Regions from separate parts of the Ectothiorhodospira sp. BSL-9 genome, predicted to be linked through region 1. Evidence: predicted binding sites of a transcription regulator. Region 1 holds the regulator's gene; each other region holds the start of a gene.

Evidence for each region. Region 1 encodes FliA, which starts transcription of late flagellar genes. Its sites were predicted from a motif close to GCTAAAGTTNNNNNNNNNNCNGCCGATA; they were not measured.
Region 2: the regulator FliA is predicted to act here: its motif matches at 2,070-2,097, upstream of ECTOBSL9_RS05160 (methyl-accepting chemotaxis protein).
Region 3: the regulator FliA is predicted to act here: its motif matches at 3,114-3,141, upstream of ECTOBSL9_RS00030 (chemotaxis protein).
Region 4: the regulator FliA is predicted to act here: its motif matches at 2,421-2,448, upstream of ECTOBSL9_RS12305 (DUF5610 domain-containing protein).

Annotation. Positions count from the first base shown of each region.
Region 1 is NZ_CP011994.1:2,451,804-2,456,735, forward strand. It holds gene flhA (flagellar biosynthesis protein FlhA) at 1-233, shown strand, start outside; gene flhF (flagellar biosynthesis protein FlhF) at 301-1,839, shown strand; gene ECTOBSL9_RS11425 (MinD/ParA family protein) at 1,823-2,713, shown strand; gene ECTOBSL9_RS11430 (RNA polymerase sigma factor FliA) at 2,725-3,447, shown strand; gene ECTOBSL9_RS11435 (chemotaxis response regulator CheY) at 3,550-3,930, shown strand; gene ECTOBSL9_RS11440 (protein phosphatase CheZ) at 3,940-4,725, shown strand; gene ECTOBSL9_RS11445 (chemotaxis protein CheA) at 4,833-4,932, shown strand, end outside.
Region 2 is NZ_CP011994.1:1,069,982-1,074,913, reverse strand. It holds gene xth (exodeoxyribonuclease III) at 1-538, shown strand, start outside; gene ubiD (4-hydroxy-3-polyprenylbenzoate decarboxylase) at 550-2,013, shown strand; gene ECTOBSL9_RS05160 (methyl-accepting chemotaxis protein) at 2,159-3,802, shown strand; gene ECTOBSL9_RS05155 (ATP-binding protein) at 3,837-4,932, shown strand, end outside.
Region 3 is NZ_CP011994.1:696-5,627, forward strand. It holds gene ECTOBSL9_RS00010 (flagellar hook assembly protein FlgD) at 1-147, opposite strand, end outside; gene flgC (flagellar basal body rod protein FlgC) at 161-583, opposite strand; partial or broken gene flgB (flagellar basal body rod protein FlgB) at 641-996, opposite strand; partial or broken gene ECTOBSL9_RS00025 (protein-glutamate O-methyltransferase CheR) at 1,180-2,008, opposite strand; gene ECTOBSL9_RS00030 (chemotaxis protein) at 2,134-3,063, opposite strand; partial or broken gene ECTOBSL9_RS17360 (hypothetical protein) at 3,227-3,561, shown strand; gene flgA (flagellar basal body P-ring formation chaperone FlgA) at 3,610-4,008, shown strand; gene flgM (flagellar biosynthesis anti-sigma factor FlgM) at 4,099-4,410, shown strand; gene ECTOBSL9_RS00045 (flagella synthesis protein FlgN) at 4,415-4,897, shown strand.
Region 4 is NZ_CP011994.1:2,651,956-2,656,887, reverse strand. It holds gene ECTOBSL9_RS12315 (AAA family ATPase) at 1-178, opposite strand, end outside; gene ECTOBSL9_RS12310 (hypothetical protein) at 178-1,170, opposite strand; gene ECTOBSL9_RS12305 (DUF5610 domain-containing protein) at 1,245-2,384, opposite strand; gene ECTOBSL9_RS12300 (hypothetical protein) at 2,487-2,894, opposite strand; gene ECTOBSL9_RS12295 (sodium-dependent bicarbonate transport family permease) at 3,013-3,957, shown strand; gene ECTOBSL9_RS12290 (hypothetical protein) at 3,963-4,358, opposite strand; gene trpB (tryptophan synthase subunit beta) at 4,493-4,932, opposite strand, start outside.

The DNA.
Region 1 (4,932 bases):
TGGGCATCGAGCCGGGGCTGGCCGAACGCCTGCAACGCTCCATCGCCGAGGCCTCCCAACGCCAGGAAATGTCCGGAGAACCCTCCGTCCTGGTGGTCTCGCCCGATATCCGGCCCTGGATGGCCCGCTGGTTACGCAGTGCTGTAAGGGGGTTGAACGTGCTGGCCTACACCGAAATACCGGATAACAAGCAGATCCGTGTGGTGGCCACCGTGGGACGGGAAGAGACCTGACAGGTGAAATACAGGCCGGCCTGGGCAATGTGCCGGGGTCGGGGCGAAACGGATAACGGGTATCGACATGAAGATTAAACGCTATTTTGCACCCGACATGCGCCAGGCGATTCGTCAGGTGCGTGACAGCCAGGGTCCGGATGCGGTGATCCTCTCAAGTCGCAGCGTGGACGGAGGGATCGAGCTGATCGCCGCCATCGATTACGACGAGGACCTGGTAACGGAAATGGCGGATCAGGCGGACCATGGAGATGCGCCGCGTGCTAACCGCGCATCTGACTCCCCGCCGCAGGAGGACGGGCTCGAGGATGATCTGCTATCGCTGGGTGTGGATGCGAAGTCAAAAGGCCAGGAGCGGATGCCATTACGTCGCGGGGCAGGGGATTCCTGGGCGCGCCTGCCTCAGGAAGCCACCCCATCCAGAGTGACTCAAAGGGACGCCTCCGGGAACGCGAGTGCGTCGTCGGAGGATGACCCCCTGAGCGCGATGATGACCCCCCTGATGGAGCCACCGGCCAGGCAGAAGCAAACCCCCTCACGCAAGAAGCCCGAGACAGGGCAGGTCAGGGCCAGGGCAGCCACCCAGAGTGACCCCGAGGATGCTGCCTTCAAGGCCATGCGCAAGGAAATTCAGGGACTGCGTGGGTTGTTGCAGGAGCAGCTCTCGGTATTGATGGATCAGGAGTTTGCCCGTTCCGAGCCCTGGCGTGCGGCCATTGCCCAGCGCCTGGCCTCCATGGGGGTGGACCACGAAGTGGCCAGGACAGTGGCCAGTGCCGTGGAACTGGACAAGACTCCGGCTGCCGGCCGGTTCGAGCCGGTGGAAGGGTGGTCCGAGGCCCTGCGCCAGTTGGCGGGCTTGCTGCCCATCGCGGACGATGACCTGCTGGACCACAATGGTATCATCGCCTTTGTGGGCCCCAGTGGCGTGGGTAAAACCACAACGCTGGCCAAACTGGCGGCGCTGGCCAGCCTGCGGCACGGGCAGGAATCCATCGCCATCATCACCACCGATGTCTATCGCCTGGGCGCTCATCGTCAGTTGCAGACCATCGGTCAGTTACTTGGGGTCACCGTCCATCTGGCGCAGACAGAGCAGCAACTCAAGGATATGCTTAGGCGGGTGAAGTCCAAAAGGCTTGTGCTGATCGATACCACCGGAACCAATCAGCGTGACAAGGGCATGCTCGATGAGCTGGCTCAGGTCACCTCGGCATCTGCCGCCCGCGTGATGCTGGTGATGGCCGCCAATGTGCAAAAGGGCGTGGTGGATGAGACCCTGAGCGGGTTCAGTCATTTGCAACCCCAGGGTTGCATCCTGACCAAGGTGGATGAAGCCGCCAGCCTGGGTGAGGTGCTGTCTGCTCTGATCTCATCCAGGCTGCCGCTCAATTTCATCAGCGCAGGCCAGAGGATCCCCGAGGACCTGCTGGCCGCCAGTGCCCCGCGGTTGGTTCAGATGGCGGCGGCGGCGCTTGAAGCCCCGGGGAGATTTTCCGAGCAACGACCTCGTTCCAGGTTCCGGGCGCAGACCGCGCCTGTGACCTCGCGTCCTGACAGTGTCAACGATCTCAGCACCAGGTTTACTCATGCCTTCACCCAGTGAGAATCAAAGCAGCGCATCGGGGCGCCGGGACAAGCCCCGGCCGGTTCGGGTGATTGCCGTTTCCAGCGGCAAGGGGGGGGTGGGCAAGACCAATGTGTCAGTCAACCTGTGTGCCGCGATGGCGCGGACGGGCAAGCACGTCATGCTCATGGACGCTGACCTGGGTCTGGCGAACGTGGATCTTCTCCTGGGGCTGCAACCCAAGAGGAATCTGTCCCATGTGCTGGAAGGGCAGTGCAGCCTGGATGAGGTGGTGGTGGAGGGCCCCAACGGGATGCTGATTGTCCCGGCGGCCTCTGGCATCGCCGATATGGCGGACCTGGGGCACGCCCAGCATGTGGGCATCATTCGCGCCTTCAGCGAACTCACTCACCCCCTGGACGTGTTGGTGGTGGACACTGCGGCAGGTCTGCATGACAGCGTGACCAGTTTCTGCCGGGCGGCCCATGAGGTGTTGGTGGTGGTCTGTGACGAACCAGCCTCCATCACGGATGCCTATGCACTGATCAAGGTCCTGTATCGGGACCACGGCGTCATGCGGTTCCGCATTCTGGCCAACATGGTGCGCAACGAGCAGGAAGACGAGGGGCGGAGCCTGTTCCGCAAGCTGGTCGCCGTGTGTGACCGTTTTCTTGACGACGTCACGCTCGACTATGTGGGGTCGATTCCCTACGACGACTATCTTCGCAAGGCCGTGCAGCGTCGTCAGTCCGTGGTGGAGGCCTTTCCCTCTTCGCCGGCGGCCCGGTCCTTTGCGGCCTTGCCCTCGCGTATAGAACAATGGCCCATGCCCCGAGGGGCCCGGGGCGGCATCGAATTTTTTGTGGAACGTCTGATCAATAGCGATCAGAGTGATCTGGAGCCAGCACCATAAGCGGTCTCGCCATGTATGCCAGCCAACAGTTGGATTCCAATACCCTGGTGGATGAGCATGTCGCCCTCGTCAAGCGCATTGCTTACCACCTGCTGGCGCGCCTGCCAGCCAATGTGCAGGTCGATGATCTGATTCAGTCGGGCATCATCGGCCTGCTGGAGGCTGCCCGTCATTACGATCCGTCCCAGGGGGCGAGTTTCGAAACCTATGCGGGTATCCGCATCCGCGGGGCCATGCTGGATGAGGTGCGTCGCAGTGACTGGACGCCCCGTTCCGTGCATCGTCACTCACGGCAGATCAGTGAAGTGATCCGCCAGATCGAGAATCGGGAAGGGCGGGAGGCCTCGGCAGCCGAGATCGCCGAGGCGCTCGGCGTGGATATGACCACCTATCAGGACATGCTCCGTGATGCGGTCTCAAGCCGGGTGCTGGGTTTCGATGATCTGGGGGATGACGATTCCTCGGCAGAAAACCTGCTGACCTCCGATGGGCCGGATCCGCTGATGGATCTGACGCGAACCGATTTCAAGAAGGCGCTGGTGGAGAACATCGGCGAGTTGCCGGAACGGGAAAGACTCGTGCTGTCCCTGTATTATGACGAGGAATTGAACCTGCGGGAGATTGGTCAGGTGCTGGGGGTGAGTGAATCCCGGGTCTGTCAACTCCATGGCCAGGCGCTGATGCGACTCAAGGCGCGCATGGGCGACTGGGTGGGGGATGGGGTTCGGGTCTGAGAGATCCCCGAGGTTGCTGGAGTCTGGAACACGTATCAATTCCGCGCGGCCAGCGCGCGGCTAACGATTTGCGCATCACTGGAGGTTTTTGTGGATAAGAATATGAAGATCCTCATTGTGGATGACTTTTCCACAATGCGGCGCATCATCAAGAACTTGCTGCGGGATCTTGGGTACAACAACACCTCCGAGGCGGATGACGGACATACGGCGTTACCCATGCTGCAAAATGGTAACTTCGATTTTCTGGTCACCGACTGGAACATGCCCATCATGCCCGGCATCGATCTGCTTCGCGCAGTGAGGGCAGACCCCCGCATCAAGGATATGCCCGTGCTGATGGTGACGGCAGAAGCCAAGCGCGAACAGATCGTCGAGGCGGCTCAGGCGGGCGTGAACGGCTACATCGTCAAGCCGTTCACGGCGGAAACCCTGCGGGAAAAGATCGACAGGATCTTCGAACGTCTCGAGCAAAACGGTTGATCATTGCCCATGGATAAGAGTCAAGACAGCGACAAAGAGGCCCTTTTCAGGAAGGAGCAACTGGAGCGGGCCCGGGAACTGGTCCAGATGATGGAGGCCGGCCAGGAAGACAAGGCGGGCCACCTGATCGAGGAACTGGGCCGCATGCACGAGAGCATGCTGTTCCAGGAACTGGGCAAACTCACCCGCGACCTGCACGAGGCGCTCAATAGTTTCCGCCTTGATACACGCCTGTCCGAACTCACTCATCAGGACATCCCTGATGCCAAGGAACGTCTTAACTACGTGGTGGCCATGACGGAGCAGGCTGCCCATCGCACGCTCAACGCGGTGGAGGAGAATCTGCCCGTGGCGGAGTCGCTGGCCACTCGCGCCGGGGAACTGGGTGCGGAGTGGACGCGGTTTCGCCAGCGCGAGATGTCTCTCGAGGAGTTCAGGCAGGTGAGCCAGCAATTGAGCGACTTTCTCGCGGATACGGAGCGGGATGCGGACAAGCTGCGCAAGGGTCTGTCCGAAGTCTTGATGGCCCAGGACTTTCAGGACCTGACCGGTCAGGTGATTCGCCGGGTCATGACCCTGGTTCAGGATCTGGAAGACAACCTGGTGGGGCTGGTGAGGGTATCGGGGCAGCGACTGACCAAACCCGAGACCGACAAGAACGCGGCTGATCCACGCAAGGATGCCGGCCCTGCCAGCGCCGGCACGGGTCCCGCAGTCTCCGGGACCTCCGACAAGGGGGAAGTGGTCAGCGGGCAGGACGATGTGGACGATCTGCTCTCCAGCCTGGGTTTCTGATCGGGTCCAAGGGCCCACCTCCGGGCGTATGCCCATTTCAGAATTCCCTGAGTTGGCCGCCAACCTGGGAGTGAGAAGGGCATCCGCACGACGCGCGAGAACAAGGCATGACTCTGGACACCGACGACGAAATCCTGAACGACTTCCTCATTGAGGCCAGTGAGATCCTGGATGCCCTCGGTGAGCAGTTGGTGCAGTTGGAGCGAA
Region 2 (4,932 bases), 1.4 Mb from region 1:
CACCGACCCGCCCGGTGTGGAGAGCGCGGATCGCCGCATCATGGCCGCCACCGTGGGTGGTGTCCGGGTGGTCAACCTCTATGTGGTCAACGGCTCCGAGGTGGGTTCGGACAAGTACGCCTATAAGCTGGAATGGCTGCACCGGGTGACGGCATTTCTGCGTGCCGAGCAGGAGCGCCATGAGCATGTGGTGGTGCTGGGTGATTTCAACATCGCCCCGGAGGATCGGGATGTGTACGACCCCGAGGCCTGGCACGAGCGCATCCTGTGCTCCACCCCGGAGCGTGAGGCCCTCAAGGCCATCCTGGATATGGGCTTCGTGGATGTATTCCGGCAATTCGAGCAACCGGATCCCAGTTACAGCTGGTGGGACTACCGGGCCGCCCGCTTTCGTCGCAACCAGGGGCTGCGCATCGATCTGATCCTGGCCACAACCACACTGGCCGGGCAATGCACCGCCAGCATGATCGACACGGCGCCGAGAAAGCTGGAGCGCCCCTCCGATCACGCCCCTGTCGTCGCCGATTTCCACCTTTAGACCGGACGATCATGAAATATCGAGACCTTCGCGAATTCATTCAGGGCCTGGAGGCCAGGGGCGAACTGAAACGCATTCAGGCGCCGGTTGATCCGCGCCTGGAGATGACCGAGATCTGCGATCGCACCCTGCGGGCCGAGGGCCCTGCCCTGCTCTTCGAAAACCCCACCGGACACCGCATGCCGGTGCTGGGGAACCTGTTTGGCACCCCCCGCCGGGTGGCCCTGGGCATGGGGGAGGACTCCGTGGAAGCCCTGCGCGAGGTGGGCAAGCTGCTGGCGTTCCTCAAGGAACCGGATCCGCCCAAGGGTCTCAAGGAGGCCTGGAGTACCCTGCCCGTGTTCAAGAAGGTGCTGGACATGGCACCCAAGAAGGTGCGCCATGGGGTGTGTCAGACCGTGGTCAAAAAGGGTGATGAAGTGGATCTGGGGGAATTACCCGTACAGGTCTGCTGGCCGGGTGATGCCGGACCGTTGATCACCTGGGGCCTGGTGGTCACGCGTGGCCCCCACAAGGAGCGTCAGAACATGGGAATCTATCGCCAGCAGGTGATCGGTCGCAACCGGGTGATCATGCGCTGGCTCTCCCATCGGGGCGGCGCGCTGGATTTTCGGGAATGGCAACAGGCACATCCCGGCGAGCCCTTCCCGGTCTCGGTGGTGCTGGGGGCCGATCCGGCCACCATCCTGGGGGCCGTCACCCCGGTGCCCGACACCCTCTCCGAGCACGCCTTTGCGGGGCTGCTGCGAGGTTCGCGCACGGAACTTACCCGCTGCCTGGGGAATGATCTGCAGGTGCCGGCCACGGCCGAGATCATCCTCGAAGGTGTGATCCACCCGGACGACATGGCACCCGAGGGGCCCTTTGGTGACCATACCGGGTACTACAACGAAGTGGACAGCTTCCCGGTGTTCACCGTGGAACGCATCACCCACCGGCCCGACCCCATTTACCACAGCACTTATACGGGCCGGCCACCGGACGAGCCGGCGATCCTGGGTGTGGCTCTCAACGAAGTCTTCGTGCCCATCCTGCGCAAGCAGTTCCCGGAGATTGTGGACTTCTATCTGCCCCCCGAGGGCTGTTCCTACCGCCTGGCGGTGGTGAGTATCCGCAAGCAGTATGCCGGCCATGCCAAGCGGGTGATGCTCGGGGTATGGTCCTTCCTGCGTCAGTTCATGTATACAAAATTTGTGATCATCGTCGATGATGACGTGAACGCGCGGGACTGGAAGGATGTGATCTGGGCCATGACCACCCGCATGGATCCGGGTCGTGATACGGTCACCATCGATAATACCCCTATTGATTATCTGGATTTTGCATCGCCCGTGTCCGGGCTGGGCTCCAAGATGGGTTTCGATGCCACCAACAAATGGCCTGGAGAGACCCAAAGGGAATGGGGTACGCCCATCGTCATGAGTGACGAGGTGAAACGACGCGTCGACGAGATCTGGGACGAACTGGGCATCTAGCCGACGAGCGTGCTTTGCGGGTGTCGTGGTCTGCGTTAGATTGAGATGAGTCAAACCCTACAGGCCTGACGGTATTGGCCGATACTTATACTCGCAGGGAGGCGCCGGGCAGGCGCCCCGTGTTCTTCTCATCACGGATCTCGCCATGACACAACGCATACTCCTCATGATCGGTCTGGTGGTTCTGGCCGGGCTGCTCGCACTGATCCTCGTCTGGCTAATGGGACCCGGGCCGGGGGCCGCCATCCTGGCGTCCATGCTGGCCACCGGCGGCGCCGTCACGTTGATGGACCGATTGCATGTGGCACCCCGTGAGCAGGCCCTGGAAACACTTTACGCGCAGACCCTCTCCCGCTCCCCTGCCCCGCTGACGGTCACGGAGGATCCGCGCAGCAAGGTCATCGCCCAGGCCCTGGACAGGCAACGCAAGCTGGCGGGCCGCCTGGCCGATACCGGATCCCGCATCGCCGTCTCTGCCGCCGAGGTGTCCCATGCCTCGGTCATCCTCAAGCAGCGGGTGCACTCCCAGGTTTCCACCGTCAATGGCATCGCCGATGCGTCCGGGCAGATCTCAGCCACGGTGCAGACGTCCGTGGAGAGTTCCGAGCAGGCTGCCGAGAGCGCACGCCTGACCAACGAGGCCAGTCACGCCGGTCATGCCTGCGTCGAGGATGCCCTCAGTCACATGGAGGAGATGAAGGGACGCATGGAGCAGGCCTCCCGGCTCATGTCCCGTCTGGAAGGCCGGGCCGGAGAGATCCAGCGCATCACCGGGGTGATCAGCGGCATTGCCGAGCAGACCAATCTGCTGGCCTTGAACGCGGCCATCGAGGCCGCCCGTGCTGGCGAACAGGGCCGGGGTTTTGCGGTGGTGGCCGACGAGGTGCGCAGCCTGGCCAACCGAACCTCTCAGGCCACCGGTGAGATCGGCCAGATGGTCCAGGAGATCAACACTGAGACCCACCAGGCCGCCTCCACCATGCAGCAACTGGTAGAGTCAGTACAGGGCAGCGCCGACCGCACCGTGAAGGTGGACCAGCATCTCTCCGACATCCTCAACCACTCAGCCAATGCAGACAACTGTATCCAGACGGTGGTCAGTGGTGCTGAGCAGAATCACAATCACCTGGACGAGGTGACCCGGGCCATCCAGACCGTGAGCAGCCACCTGCGGGAGACCGAGGACGATGTGAGCCATCTGTCCTCCCAGGCGGAGCAACTGGCTGAGCGGGCGGAATTGATCTACGAGCTTCTGGGCGATGTGGGACTGGGCGGCGTGCACGATCAGGTGCGCCAGGAAGCGGAACAGGCTGCTGCAGCGGTGGGCCGCGCGTTCGAGGCGGCCGTGGATGCGGGCCGCATTCGCCTGGAGGATCTGTTCGACCGCAACTACAAGCCCATCCCGGATACCGACCCGGTGAAGCACAAGACCCGCTTCGACGATTTCACCGACAAGGTGCTACCAGCCATTCAGGAGCCCATCCTGGAGCGCCATCGCTTTATCGCCTATGCGGGGGCCGTGGATGATCATGGCTATTTCCCCACCCATAACCGTCGCTATGCCAAGGCCCTGACCGGCGATTATGCCAAGGACCTGGCCAACAACCGCACCAAGCGGATCTTCAAGGACCGGACCGGTTCCCGCTGTGGCTCCCACCAGAAGCCCTATCTGTTACAGACCTACAAGCGGGACACCGGAGAGATCATGCATGACCTCTCGGTGCCCATTTTCGTCAAGGGGCGGCATTGGGGTGGTTTTCGTATCGGGTATCATGACCGAAGCGGCTGATCGCTTCCCATGAATACACCGCCCGGTGCATACCATGAAATTCCCTGCCTATCCCTACAGCCTGCGGGCCGCCCTGCTGGGCTTCGTGCTGGCCCCCCTGCTCCTCATCGTACTGCTGGCCGGATGGTCGGGCCTCACGAGTCTGGAGGCGCACATGGAAACGCGCATGCAGCAGGACATCGAACTGGTGGCCCGGGCCATCCACCTGCCGCTGAGCGATGCCCTGGCCCGCGGTGAGCGGGCCAATGTCCAGCAGGCCCTGGACTCTGCCTTTCGCATCGATCAGGTTTACGGTGCCTACGTCTACGACCAGCAGGGTGAACTGGTGGCCGCCAGCGGCCCGCGCAGTCCCTCCATGGATCGCCGTCGCGATGCCCGTCTCGCCACGGTGACCGGCACCCACGGGGCCTTTGACGACCGCAGTGGCCAGGAGATCTATTCCTTCTTCATGCCCCTGAGTGATGCCGGTGGCCGCATCAACGGGCTGCTCCAGGTCACCCGCCACGGCGGCGACTTCCATGAAGATCTCATGCAGGTGCGCTCCCGCGCCCTCATGGCCCTGGGGGTTCTCAGCCTGTTGTTCGTTGCAGTGGTCGTGCTGGGTCATCAGCGGGCCGTGGGGCGCCATGTGGGCCGCCTGGTCAATGCCATGGCACGAGTGGGCCAGGGTGATCGTCAGTTGCGTGTGGCGGGTGCAGGGCCGCGGGAACTGCGGGTGCTGGCCGAGGCCATGAACCGGATGCTGGACAATATGGATCGCTCCAATGCCGAACTGGAGGCCCAGCGCCGCCACCAGGCGGCCCTGGAGGAACGCCTTCGCCAATCGGAAAAGCTGGCCGCCATCGGCCAGCTGGCGGCCGGGGTCGCCCATGAACTGGGTTCTCCCCTGGGGGTGATCAACGGGCAGGCGCAACGGGCTCTGCGACGCGTGGACGCCGAAACCCCTCAGGCCCGGGCGCTGGCAGAGATCCGCCAGGAGGTGGGCCGCATGGACCGTATCGTGCGCCAGTTGATGGACTTTGGTCGACGAAATCCCCCCCGTGTGCGTGATGAACCCGTGCGGCGTCTGGTCAGCGCTGCCCTCGCCCAGGTGGAGGATGAAGCTCAGACCCGGGGAACCACGCTGCGTC
Region 3 (4,932 bases), 1.1 Mb from region 1:
TTCGAAGGGGTCCTGATTCTGCAACTGGGTGATCATGAGCTTGAAGAACTCCTCTTGCCCCAGCTCGTCACGCTTGCCCGTGTTAGCCTTGCTGGAGTTTGTCGACGCCAGCCCCAGGCCCTCCAGCATGTTCAGATCAACGCTCATGGCTCATACCTCCTCAGCCCTGCCCCAACTGCAGCGTGCGCAATAGCAACTGCTTGGTGGTGTTCATCACTTCCACGTTGTTCTCGTAACTGCGCGAGGCCGAGATCATGTTGGCCATTTCATCCACCATGTTCACGTTGGGCATGAACACATACCCATCCTCGTTGGCCTGGGGATGGTGAGGTTCATACTTCACCCGCGCCGGCGCATCGCTCTCGACGATGTCCATCACGCGAACAGGCATGGTGGAGTTATTGCCGGGATTGAGTTGATCCATCACCGTCTGGAACACCGGCTGCTTGGAGCGGTAGGCCCCTTCCTCGGTGGTGCTGGCCACCTGGGCGTTGGCCATGTTGCTGGCAATGGTGTTGAGCCTCACGGACTGGGCACTCAGCGCCGAGCCGGATACATCAAAGACCTTGAACATGTTGCTCATGATTCAATCCTCCGGCCTACTCGCCGCCCCGGAAGGCGTTGCGCAGACCCAAACTTGTCACTGAAAATCCAGGCTCGCCTGGTATTGAACAGCGTTCTCGGCAAAGGCTGCCTGCTCCAGCTGCGGATCCACCGTATTGCCGTCCAGAGATGGTTGATTGGGTACCCGATACATGGCCTCCCCCACGCCGCCCGCACCACCTGTTGCGTCCAGGTGAGCCGCATGGGTGCGACTCATGGACAACTGGTCCGGTTGGTGCTGTTGCTTGAGCACCTGCCGGAAGTCCAGATCGCGGGCCTTGTAGTTGGGGGTGTCGGCGTTGGCAATATGGAGGCGAGCAGTTCCATGCGCCTGGAACGCACCTGCAGCGCTTCGCCATGAATACCCAAGGCATTGTCAAATGAGAGCGGCATGATCTTCGACCTCAAGAAAATCTCTTGGCAGTCGAAATGCAAACAGCGTGCCATACGATAAATTCTCGTAGTTTCAGGCACTTGGAGGAGGGATAACCAGAAAGAAAAGGGCAATCCGCAACAACCCGCCGTTGGGGGCCGTTGCGCGGTGAGCAGAGTCGGAAGTTTGACGCTGCGGGGAGGTTACTTCTTCAGGCGATACACCACACCGGGGTTGCAGCGCACCATCTCGAAGGCGTCGGAATAATTGGCCATGGATCCGAGGCCCCAGGAACAAGTAGCCGCCCGGGTGAGTATCTGGGAGATGCGCTTGAGGATAGTGCGCTTGGACTCCAGGGAGAAGTAGATCAGCACGTTACGGCAGAAGACGATATCGAACCGACCCATGGTGCTGTAGTTGTCCAGGAGATTGAACTCCCGGTAGCTGACACGGGCCTTGATGTCCGGCTTCACTTCCCAGCGATCGCCTTTTTGAATGAAGAACCGGTTGCGCCGATCCAGCGACAGCCCCCGGCCACGGCCAGGGAGTCGTAGCTGGCTTCCTTGGCCTCGCGCAGCACGGCACCGGAGATATCCGTACCCAGGACCTGCACGTCCCGCAGGCTACCGGGCCGCGACTGCAGGTACTCGCTGGTGGTCATGCTGATGGAATACGGCTCCTGCCCCGAGGAACAGGCGGCACACCAGATGCGCACCGTGGAGCTCGGGGATTTTTCGCCAATTCCGGGTAGATCTGGTTTTTCAGGATCTCGAAGGGGAAGACATCACGAAACCAGTAGGTTTCGTTGGTGGTCATGGCCTCGATCACCCGCTCACGCAAGCCCGAGCGCCCGCCCCGCTTGAGGAGCTTGAGCAATTCACTGACCGAGGAGACCGAGAACTCCTTCATCAGCCGGGACAACCGGCTGGTCACCAGATAGTGCTTGTTATCTCCCAGTACAAGTCCGCAGGACCGCTCAAGAAAGATCTTGAAGTCCTCGTAATCCTGGGGTTCGATCGGGCCCGATGACAATGTGCTGCTGCTTCCCGGTTAGTGTATTGAGACTGCGCCCGGCATGGAGCCGGAAGGCGCAGTATACCCGCAAACGTGCTCCCCGGGCGGCAACGGTTTGCCGCCCGTGGCCTCCCGCTGCCCCGTCACTCGCCGACCTCTTCGGGCTGCAGGTGACCGAGCACGGCCTCGGCCAACTCGTCGGGGCTGAACTTGGGCAGAAATCGATTGGCCCCCGCCTGGCGCACCATGGCCTCGTTGAAGGTGCCACTCAGGGAAGAATGTAACAACACGTACAGTCCCGACAACTCCGGTGACTGACGGATCTCCGACGATAAGGTATACCCGTCCATGACGGGCATCTCGATATCCGAGATCACCATGCCGATCTGCTCATCGATGGGGCCCTCCTTCGCCATGTCCTTGAGCTTGTCGAGGGCCTGCTGACCATCATTGGCCACGATGGCCTCAACACCGATCTGGGCAAGGGCGCGCACGATCTGCTTGCGGGCCACCGAGGAATCGTCGGCCACCAGGGCGCGGCGCACCCGCCCGCCCTCGCGGATGGTACGGGACAGGGCTTCGTCCACATCCCTGGACGGACCGGTCACCATCTCCAGGACCTTTTCCACGTCGATGATTTCCACCAGGCGGTCTTCCACCTGGGTGACAGCCGTCAAAAAGCTGTCCTTGTGAGTGCCCCGCGGCGGCGGGCGGATCTGATCCCAGTTGAGATTGATGATGCGATCCACCGAGGCCACCAGCAGGCCCTGCACCGAGCGGTTGAACTCGGTGAGGATGACAAAGGCCTTCTGCTCGTGTTCCGGCGCTGCCATGCCGATGGCGTGGGCCAGGTCCACCACCGAGACGGTCTGTCCTCGCAGGGTGGCCACGCCGCGCACCACCGAATGGGCGCTGGGCATGCGATTAAGGGGCGGGCAGGCGATCACCTCGCGCACCTTGAAGACATTGATGGCGAACATCTGTCGCGTGCCCAGGGAGAACAGCAACAGCTCAAGGCGGTTCTGCCCCACCATTTGGGTACGCCGATTGACACCATCCATCAAGTCGCTCATGGGCCCCTCCTGCGGAACACCCGGGGATAAACATGGCCAGTCGACCGGGTTATCGGCGGCTTGGGACAATCCTTGATACCTGATCTGGCACCGGGATTGCATCCCCTTAACACCAATAGCCCCCGGCGCCGGAATCCCGGCAACGATTGCGCGGACCACGATTATGAACCAACTTGTACACACCTGTCTCATACCCCGAGCTCATGGCCCCCGCTCCGTTCATCAACGCCGCGGGTGGAGAAGGTCCGTCCTGTCGTGCCTGGCCCTGTGCGCGCTGGCGCTGCCGCCCACAGCCCTGAGCTCGGAGGTGGAGCCCCATGGCAATATCCTCAAGGCAGCCCGGGAGTTTCTCACCGAGCAGGCCCGCCAGCATCACGGCGACTCCCTTGAGGTGCGCGTGGTCCCGGGACGGCTGGACCCGCGACTCCGCCTGCGGGCCTGCGGCAGCCCCCTGGAAGCCCAGCTTCCGCCCGGGGGCGCATGGTGGGCAGCACCACCGTGGGCGTGCGCTGCCCCGGTCCCGCGCCCTGGAGCCTGTATGTACCGATGCAGGTCAACCTGCGTGGCGAAGTCGTGGTTCTTGACCGTTCCCTGCCCCGCGGCACTGTACTATCCTCCGGTGACATCAGACTGGAGCATCGGGAACTCAACAGCTTGCATAGCGGCTACCTGGTGGACCCGGAGGGTGCCCAGGACATGGTGCTCAGACGCGCCCTGAGCGGTGGCACGGTGCTCACACCCCACATGGTGGAGCCGCAACGCCTTGTGCATCGTGGTGAGCGAGTCACCCTGATCTCGGAAAATTCGGTGGTCACCGTGCGCATGGCCGGCGAGGCCATGGCGGACGGCTCCTACGGAGACCGGGTACGGGTCCGCAACCTGTCATCCAAGCGTGTCGTCGAGGGCCGGGTACTGTCTGCCGGGGTGGTGGGTGTTAATATGTGACACCCGACACATAATACGGGTTAAAGAATTCCCAGGACGAGCCGATAAAAGGACTATGAGAGGCGATGTCTGTATGTGCGAGGAATGGATATGTCCATCGAAATCAAGAATCTAAGCCAGCCGCAGGCGCGGGGTGCCGGTGATAGCCGCGGCACGTCCGAAAGCGCCCGCGGCGGTAAGGGGGCTGGTCAAGCCCCGAGCCCGGCCGATAACACGGCCGACAAGATCACCCTCACCGGGGCCGCAAGACGCCTCAGTGACCTGGAGCAGACTGCGGCTTCCCAGCCACAGGTGGATGAGAAGCGCGTGGCTGAACTGCGCCAGGCCATCCAGGACGGCAGCTACCAGGTGAATGCGCAGGCCGTGGCAGAAGGGCTCATAAAGTCGGAAACCCTGTTCTGATCCCATGAACCACACCCCCTTCCCAGAGCACCTGGACCAGATACTCAGTCAGTCCGTGCGTGAGGCCACCAGCCTGGAATCGGCCTTGCAGCGTGAGGGCGCAGCCCTGGCGTCTCGCGACCTGGATGAGCTGAATGCCGCCGTGGCTGACAAGCAAACCCGTGTACAGGCACTGGAAGCATTGACCCGCCAACAAACGGAGTTGCTGCAGCGGGGAGGCTATGAAACCAATGCCCACGGCATGGACTGTGTGCTGCGCGACTGGGACGAAGAAGGCGTGCTGCGTCCCGTCTGGGATCGCCTGGTGGAAGTCATGTCCCATTGTCATCGCCTGAATCAGGTCAATGGCGGCGTGGTGGAAACCAGCCGACGCCGTGTGGACCAGGCGCTGCACATCCTGCGCGGGGAAGAAACCCGCACCGAACTCTACGACACCCGCGGTCGCGCCTTCTCGGCAAGTTCATCCCGCCCGATCACCAAAGCCTGATCCCGCGCACCACCCGGCGGTGATTCCCGACCGCC
Region 4 (4,932 bases), 200 kb from region 1:
CCAGGGGCACACCGTAGTGCTCGGCCACCTGGGCGATGATGGAGGATTTGCCCACCCCGCGCGTGCCCCAGAGCATGGAGGCACGAAGCCGCAGCACCGGATCCGCGTATTGCTCGATCAGTGCCTGCTTGGCGGCGGCAATGGACACCGCCGGGATGTTCATGGGATTGCCCTGCATCAGTCGGAGACTCCTTCAGTCGTTGGGCCCTGCTCCCAGGCGGCGGCCAGCAGCGGTTTGGGCAGTGGCGGGATCTCCATCACCGGCACCTCGCGGGACCAGCTCAGGAAGATGGCCAGCAGCATCACGGGCGGCACACCGGTGGTCCACAGCGGTACCTGACCATCCTGCCCGAAATCGCCCCAGTACAGGATGGGGATGGCAGATAGAATGGCCAGCATGCCCTGTATGGCCAGGCTGCGCTGAAAGACCACCCGCCAGCGCTGCCACTTGAAGCGCTCATGAAAGCGCGTGGGTGGTTGGGACAGGGTCTGTTCCAGATGTGCCACGGTGGCCAGAAAACGCTCCTCGGCCTCCCGTGAACGCTCCGGCTCCCGTCGTGCCAGTTTTACGGTGGCCTTCCAGCCACCGGGCATCAGTTGCAGGGGTCGCCACGCCCAGCCCTGCACCGCCAGCAGGTCACCGGGCAGATGGATATCCCCCCGGGGATGCCAGTCCAGGGTCAGTTTGGCCGGCAGACCCGGGACGGTGCGGGCATCAAACTGCAGGCGTCGCCCGCGCACGCAGGCCTCGCCCAGGGTAAAACGCCGCCTCCAGCCCGGCTCGACGTTGGGTGCGGGGCGGCGATACTCCAGGGCGTAACTGATGGCCGCCAGCGTGCCGGCCTGGTGCCGAAAGTGGTCATGCAGCGGCACACGGGCGCACTGGGCGTACACCGAGGCCGGGTCGTCACCGGTGACCTCCAGCGTGGCGCAAAGGCCCGAGGCCTCGGTCAGCGTGCGCCGCAGACAGAACCGGCCACGGGCCGGGTTTTCCAGTTGCAGGTGTTCGGTGAGCGAGAGGCTCGAAGGATCTTCGGGGTTGTCATGGGTGCGCGGCTCGAAAACCACGCACCGGTTCTGGCGGTCGGTGGCCGCCAGATCCACCCGCCATTCATCGCGGGCAAAGGGGCCAACCAGGGTGAGGATTTCATGATGGGTTAGCGGGGTCACCGGAGCTCCAGGGGTGGTTACCTGGAATTATGACCGTGGAGTGACCGGAATATTCCCCGCTGCGGGCTCTCATGCTACTGACGCACTGCGTCCAGCAAGCGCGCCATGTTCTCCTGGAACCGCTCTTGTTGCTCGGTAGCGGCTTCCTTGAAGCGGGCATCCTGCTCCACCAGTGTCTTCATGATCAGTCCGCCATCGTCCATGGGATTGGCCAGGAACTGAAGCGGTGGCAGGTTGAACCGTTCCTGCATGGATTCCATCAACTGGCCCAGGCGTCTTGCCGGCATGGCGGTCTCCGGAGACTCCATCTGCCGGGTCTGCTCATAGCTTTGGGCCATCCGGTAGGTCTCGGTGCGGGTCATGTTCAGATCCATGGACTGCAGCTGGCTGACATCGAAACGCAGATCGGGCAGCATCTCGAAGGCCTGCTGCACGTCGCCATTGAAGAACTCATTGGCCAACTGGCCTACATCACGCACCAGATCCTCCACGGCCCGGAGTTCGTCCGGATTCAGGTCGCCCTGGATCGAGAAGCTGTACCCGCTCTGCTCGGTTCGGCTCACATCCAGCCACCCCCGGGAGTCCCCACCCTCCATCCGGGCCTCGGCCTGGACACGGGTATCCTGAGCACTCTGGAACTGGATGCTCACCTGGGCACCCGATTGTGTGGTGATGTTGAGTTCCAGGCTCTCGGCGCGCTGATAGCGCTCCATCATGGACAGGCGGGTCATGCCGACCAGATCACGATCCTGGGGGGCGAGTTCGAGGTTCTTCAGAGCCTCGAAGGTAAGCCGCTCGGTCTCGTCCACGTCCGCCTTGATCTTGCCATCGAGCAGATTGAGACCTCCCAGGATCTCCCGGGCCTCCTTGAAGCCCTGCTCGACGCCTCGTGTAGCCTGCTCTTTCAGCGTTTGCAGTTGCTCCTCACTGGCTCCGCGGGCGCGGGCGTTGGCCAGCCCCAGCTCCACGAAACCGGCAATGCGCTCCGCCACCTTCTCGGGGGTGAAGTCATTGGCATCCAGGCGTTTCATGCTCCCCAGGCTTTGCCCGGGGATCTGCTTTGCCAGGCTCTGCAGGATCTTGTTCTGCAGAGCATTCAGGCTGCGGGCCGAGCCATTGTCGCCGGCGGCCATGCCCTGCCCCGCACCCTTGGCGCCGGGACGGAAATCGGGGGTCTTGAGTGAGACCGGGAAGACACTGTTTTCGATAGCCACGGCGACACACTCCTGCACTGGGGGGTATGGAGTCTGTATCGGCGACCTGAATGGATTCTTTAGGGGGTTTGAACGAAAGCAGAAAACAGCCTCCGTAACCGCTCACTGCAGAATACGGGCTCGTTCCCGCTCGCAAGTCCTGAAAAAATCGTCGAATTGCTCACAGCGCGTGTGCACGAACACGCCTTGATCCGGGTGAAACTCGCAGCGGGTTTCGAAGTCACAGGTGCTCGAAAAATCATCCCAGTGCTGGCATTCCTCCACACACTCCTGGCTGCCGACCCGATGAATTCGGCGCTCGAACAGACAGGTGCGGTCGAAATCGTCCCAGAACTGGCATTCGGTGATCACGATGGGGCGCACGCTGGAAGGGGGTGGCCCACACCAGACCTGCACGCCACCCCGCTCCCAGGATTCCCCTTCCTGGAGGATGATGGTCTGCGCCTGTACCGGGGCCAGCACCAGCCAGCTCAACGCCAAGGCAACCCATGGAATGATCTTGATGCGCATGGAGAGTGTCATCTCAGGAGAGTGCCACCAGGTCAAGGGCTACTCAAGTCCCAGGCACTGGCATCCAGACGCTTTTCGCTTCAAAATCCGCCCCTCCTGGCCAACTGCTTCCACACCTATGCCCGATATTGTCGTCATGTTCTTCCTGCTCGGCCTGGTGGCGGGGCTGCTGAAATCCGACCTGACCATTCCCAAGGCCGCCTACGACACCCTCAGCCTGCTGCTGATGCTGACCATCGGTCTGAAGGGGGGCATGGCGCTGCATGGCAATATCAGCCTGTCGGTCATCCAGGATCTAATGGCGGTGGCCGTGCTGGGGGCACTGATTCCGCTGATACTCATGCCCCTGCTGATGCGCGTCGTCTGCCTGTCGGCGGCGGACAGTGCCAGCATGGCCGCCCATTACGGCTCCGTGAGCGCCGGCACCTTTGCCGTGGCCCTGGCCTTTGCAGAGGGTCTGAAGCTCACCATCAGCCCGGAGGTGACCCTCTACCTGGTGATGATGGAGTTGCCGGCCATCATGGTGGCCATCTTCCTCTATCGCCGCTATAGCGGCGCCAAGGCAAGCGCCGGCATGCCGGGGATATGGCATGAAACCCTCACCAACCGGGGTGTGATCCTGCTGGTGGGTGGGGTGATCATCGGCCTGCTTTACGGCCCCCAGGAAGGTGCGGCGGTCACCGACCTGCTGACCAACGCATTCAAGGTGGTGCTGGCCCTGTTCCTGCTGGAAATGGGCCTGACGGCGGCCGAAACCCTGCGCCCCATCCCCTGGCACCATTGGCGGCTGTTGTGCTTTGCCGTGTTTGCCCCCTTCGTGCTTGCTGGCGTCGGCCTGGGCATGGGCCTGCTGATGGGGTTGCCCGCCGGCTCGTTGCTCATCCTCACTGCCCTGACGGCCAGCGCCTCCTACATTGCCGCACCGGCGGCCATTCGTGCCGCCATCCCCAAGGCCAACATCGGCCTGGCCATGCTGGCTGCGCTGGGTCTCACCTTCCCGGTAAACGTCATTATTGGCATCCCGCTGTATTATCAGCTGGTGCAGTGGCTGGGCGTTGCGTGATGGGTTTACCGGGCCGCCGAATCCTTCCAGGCCATCAGCAGCAGCAGGATCAGCCCACCATGGAAGAAGATGGAGACCAGACCCAGATAGGAGAGTTGCCAGACCATGGCACCCGCCCCTGCCATGGCGGTGATGGCCAGCAGATAGCCCACCAGAAGGTTTTTGGGCACCGGCCACAACAGGCGCCAGGAGAGTAACAACAGGGCCACCAGGGTGATCACACCCTTGAGCATCGCAAACCCTCGCAGCAGACCCGAAGTATCCGTTTCGCCGGCCAGGTGGGCTGCGGGGTCGCCCAGAGTCAATGCCAGGACCACCGCCGCAAGGGCCACCAGCCAGGGCAGCAGGATCAGAGCGGGATTATCCGGTGCGGGAAAGCGGGACAGGGTGAGCGATTTCATGACACCTCCGCGAAGGTGGGGATGGGATGCAACCCCTTGCAGTAGTGGGAGACACCACCCTGCTGATGAAGGTTCCTCACCCCTGCCCCGCTCCCCGGTGGGGAGAGGGGCGCTGCCAGAGGGATGATGATGCCCTAGAGGGCGAGCTTGTCGGCGACGAAGTCCGCGTCCTTGTCACCGCGCCCGGAGAGGTTGATCAGGATGCGCGTGCCCGGCTCGGCCTCACGCGCCGCCTGCATGGCCCAGGCCAGGGCGTGGGAGGATTCCAGGGCGGGGATGATGCCCTCAAAGCGGGAAAGATCCATGAAGGCCTTCAGGCAGGCCTCATCATCAATGGCATGGTACTCGGCCCGGCCAATATCCTTCAGGTAGCTGTGCTGAGGGCCCACGGAAGGGTAATCCAGGCCGGAGGCAATGGAGTACACGGGCTGAGGCAGACCTTCATCGTCCTGCAGCATGTAGGAATGGAACCCGTGCATGGTGCCAGGCTTGCCATAGGTCAGCGTGGCGGCATGCTCACCCAGGCCAAGGCCCCGACCGGAAGGCTCCACGCCCACCATCTTCACTTCCAGGT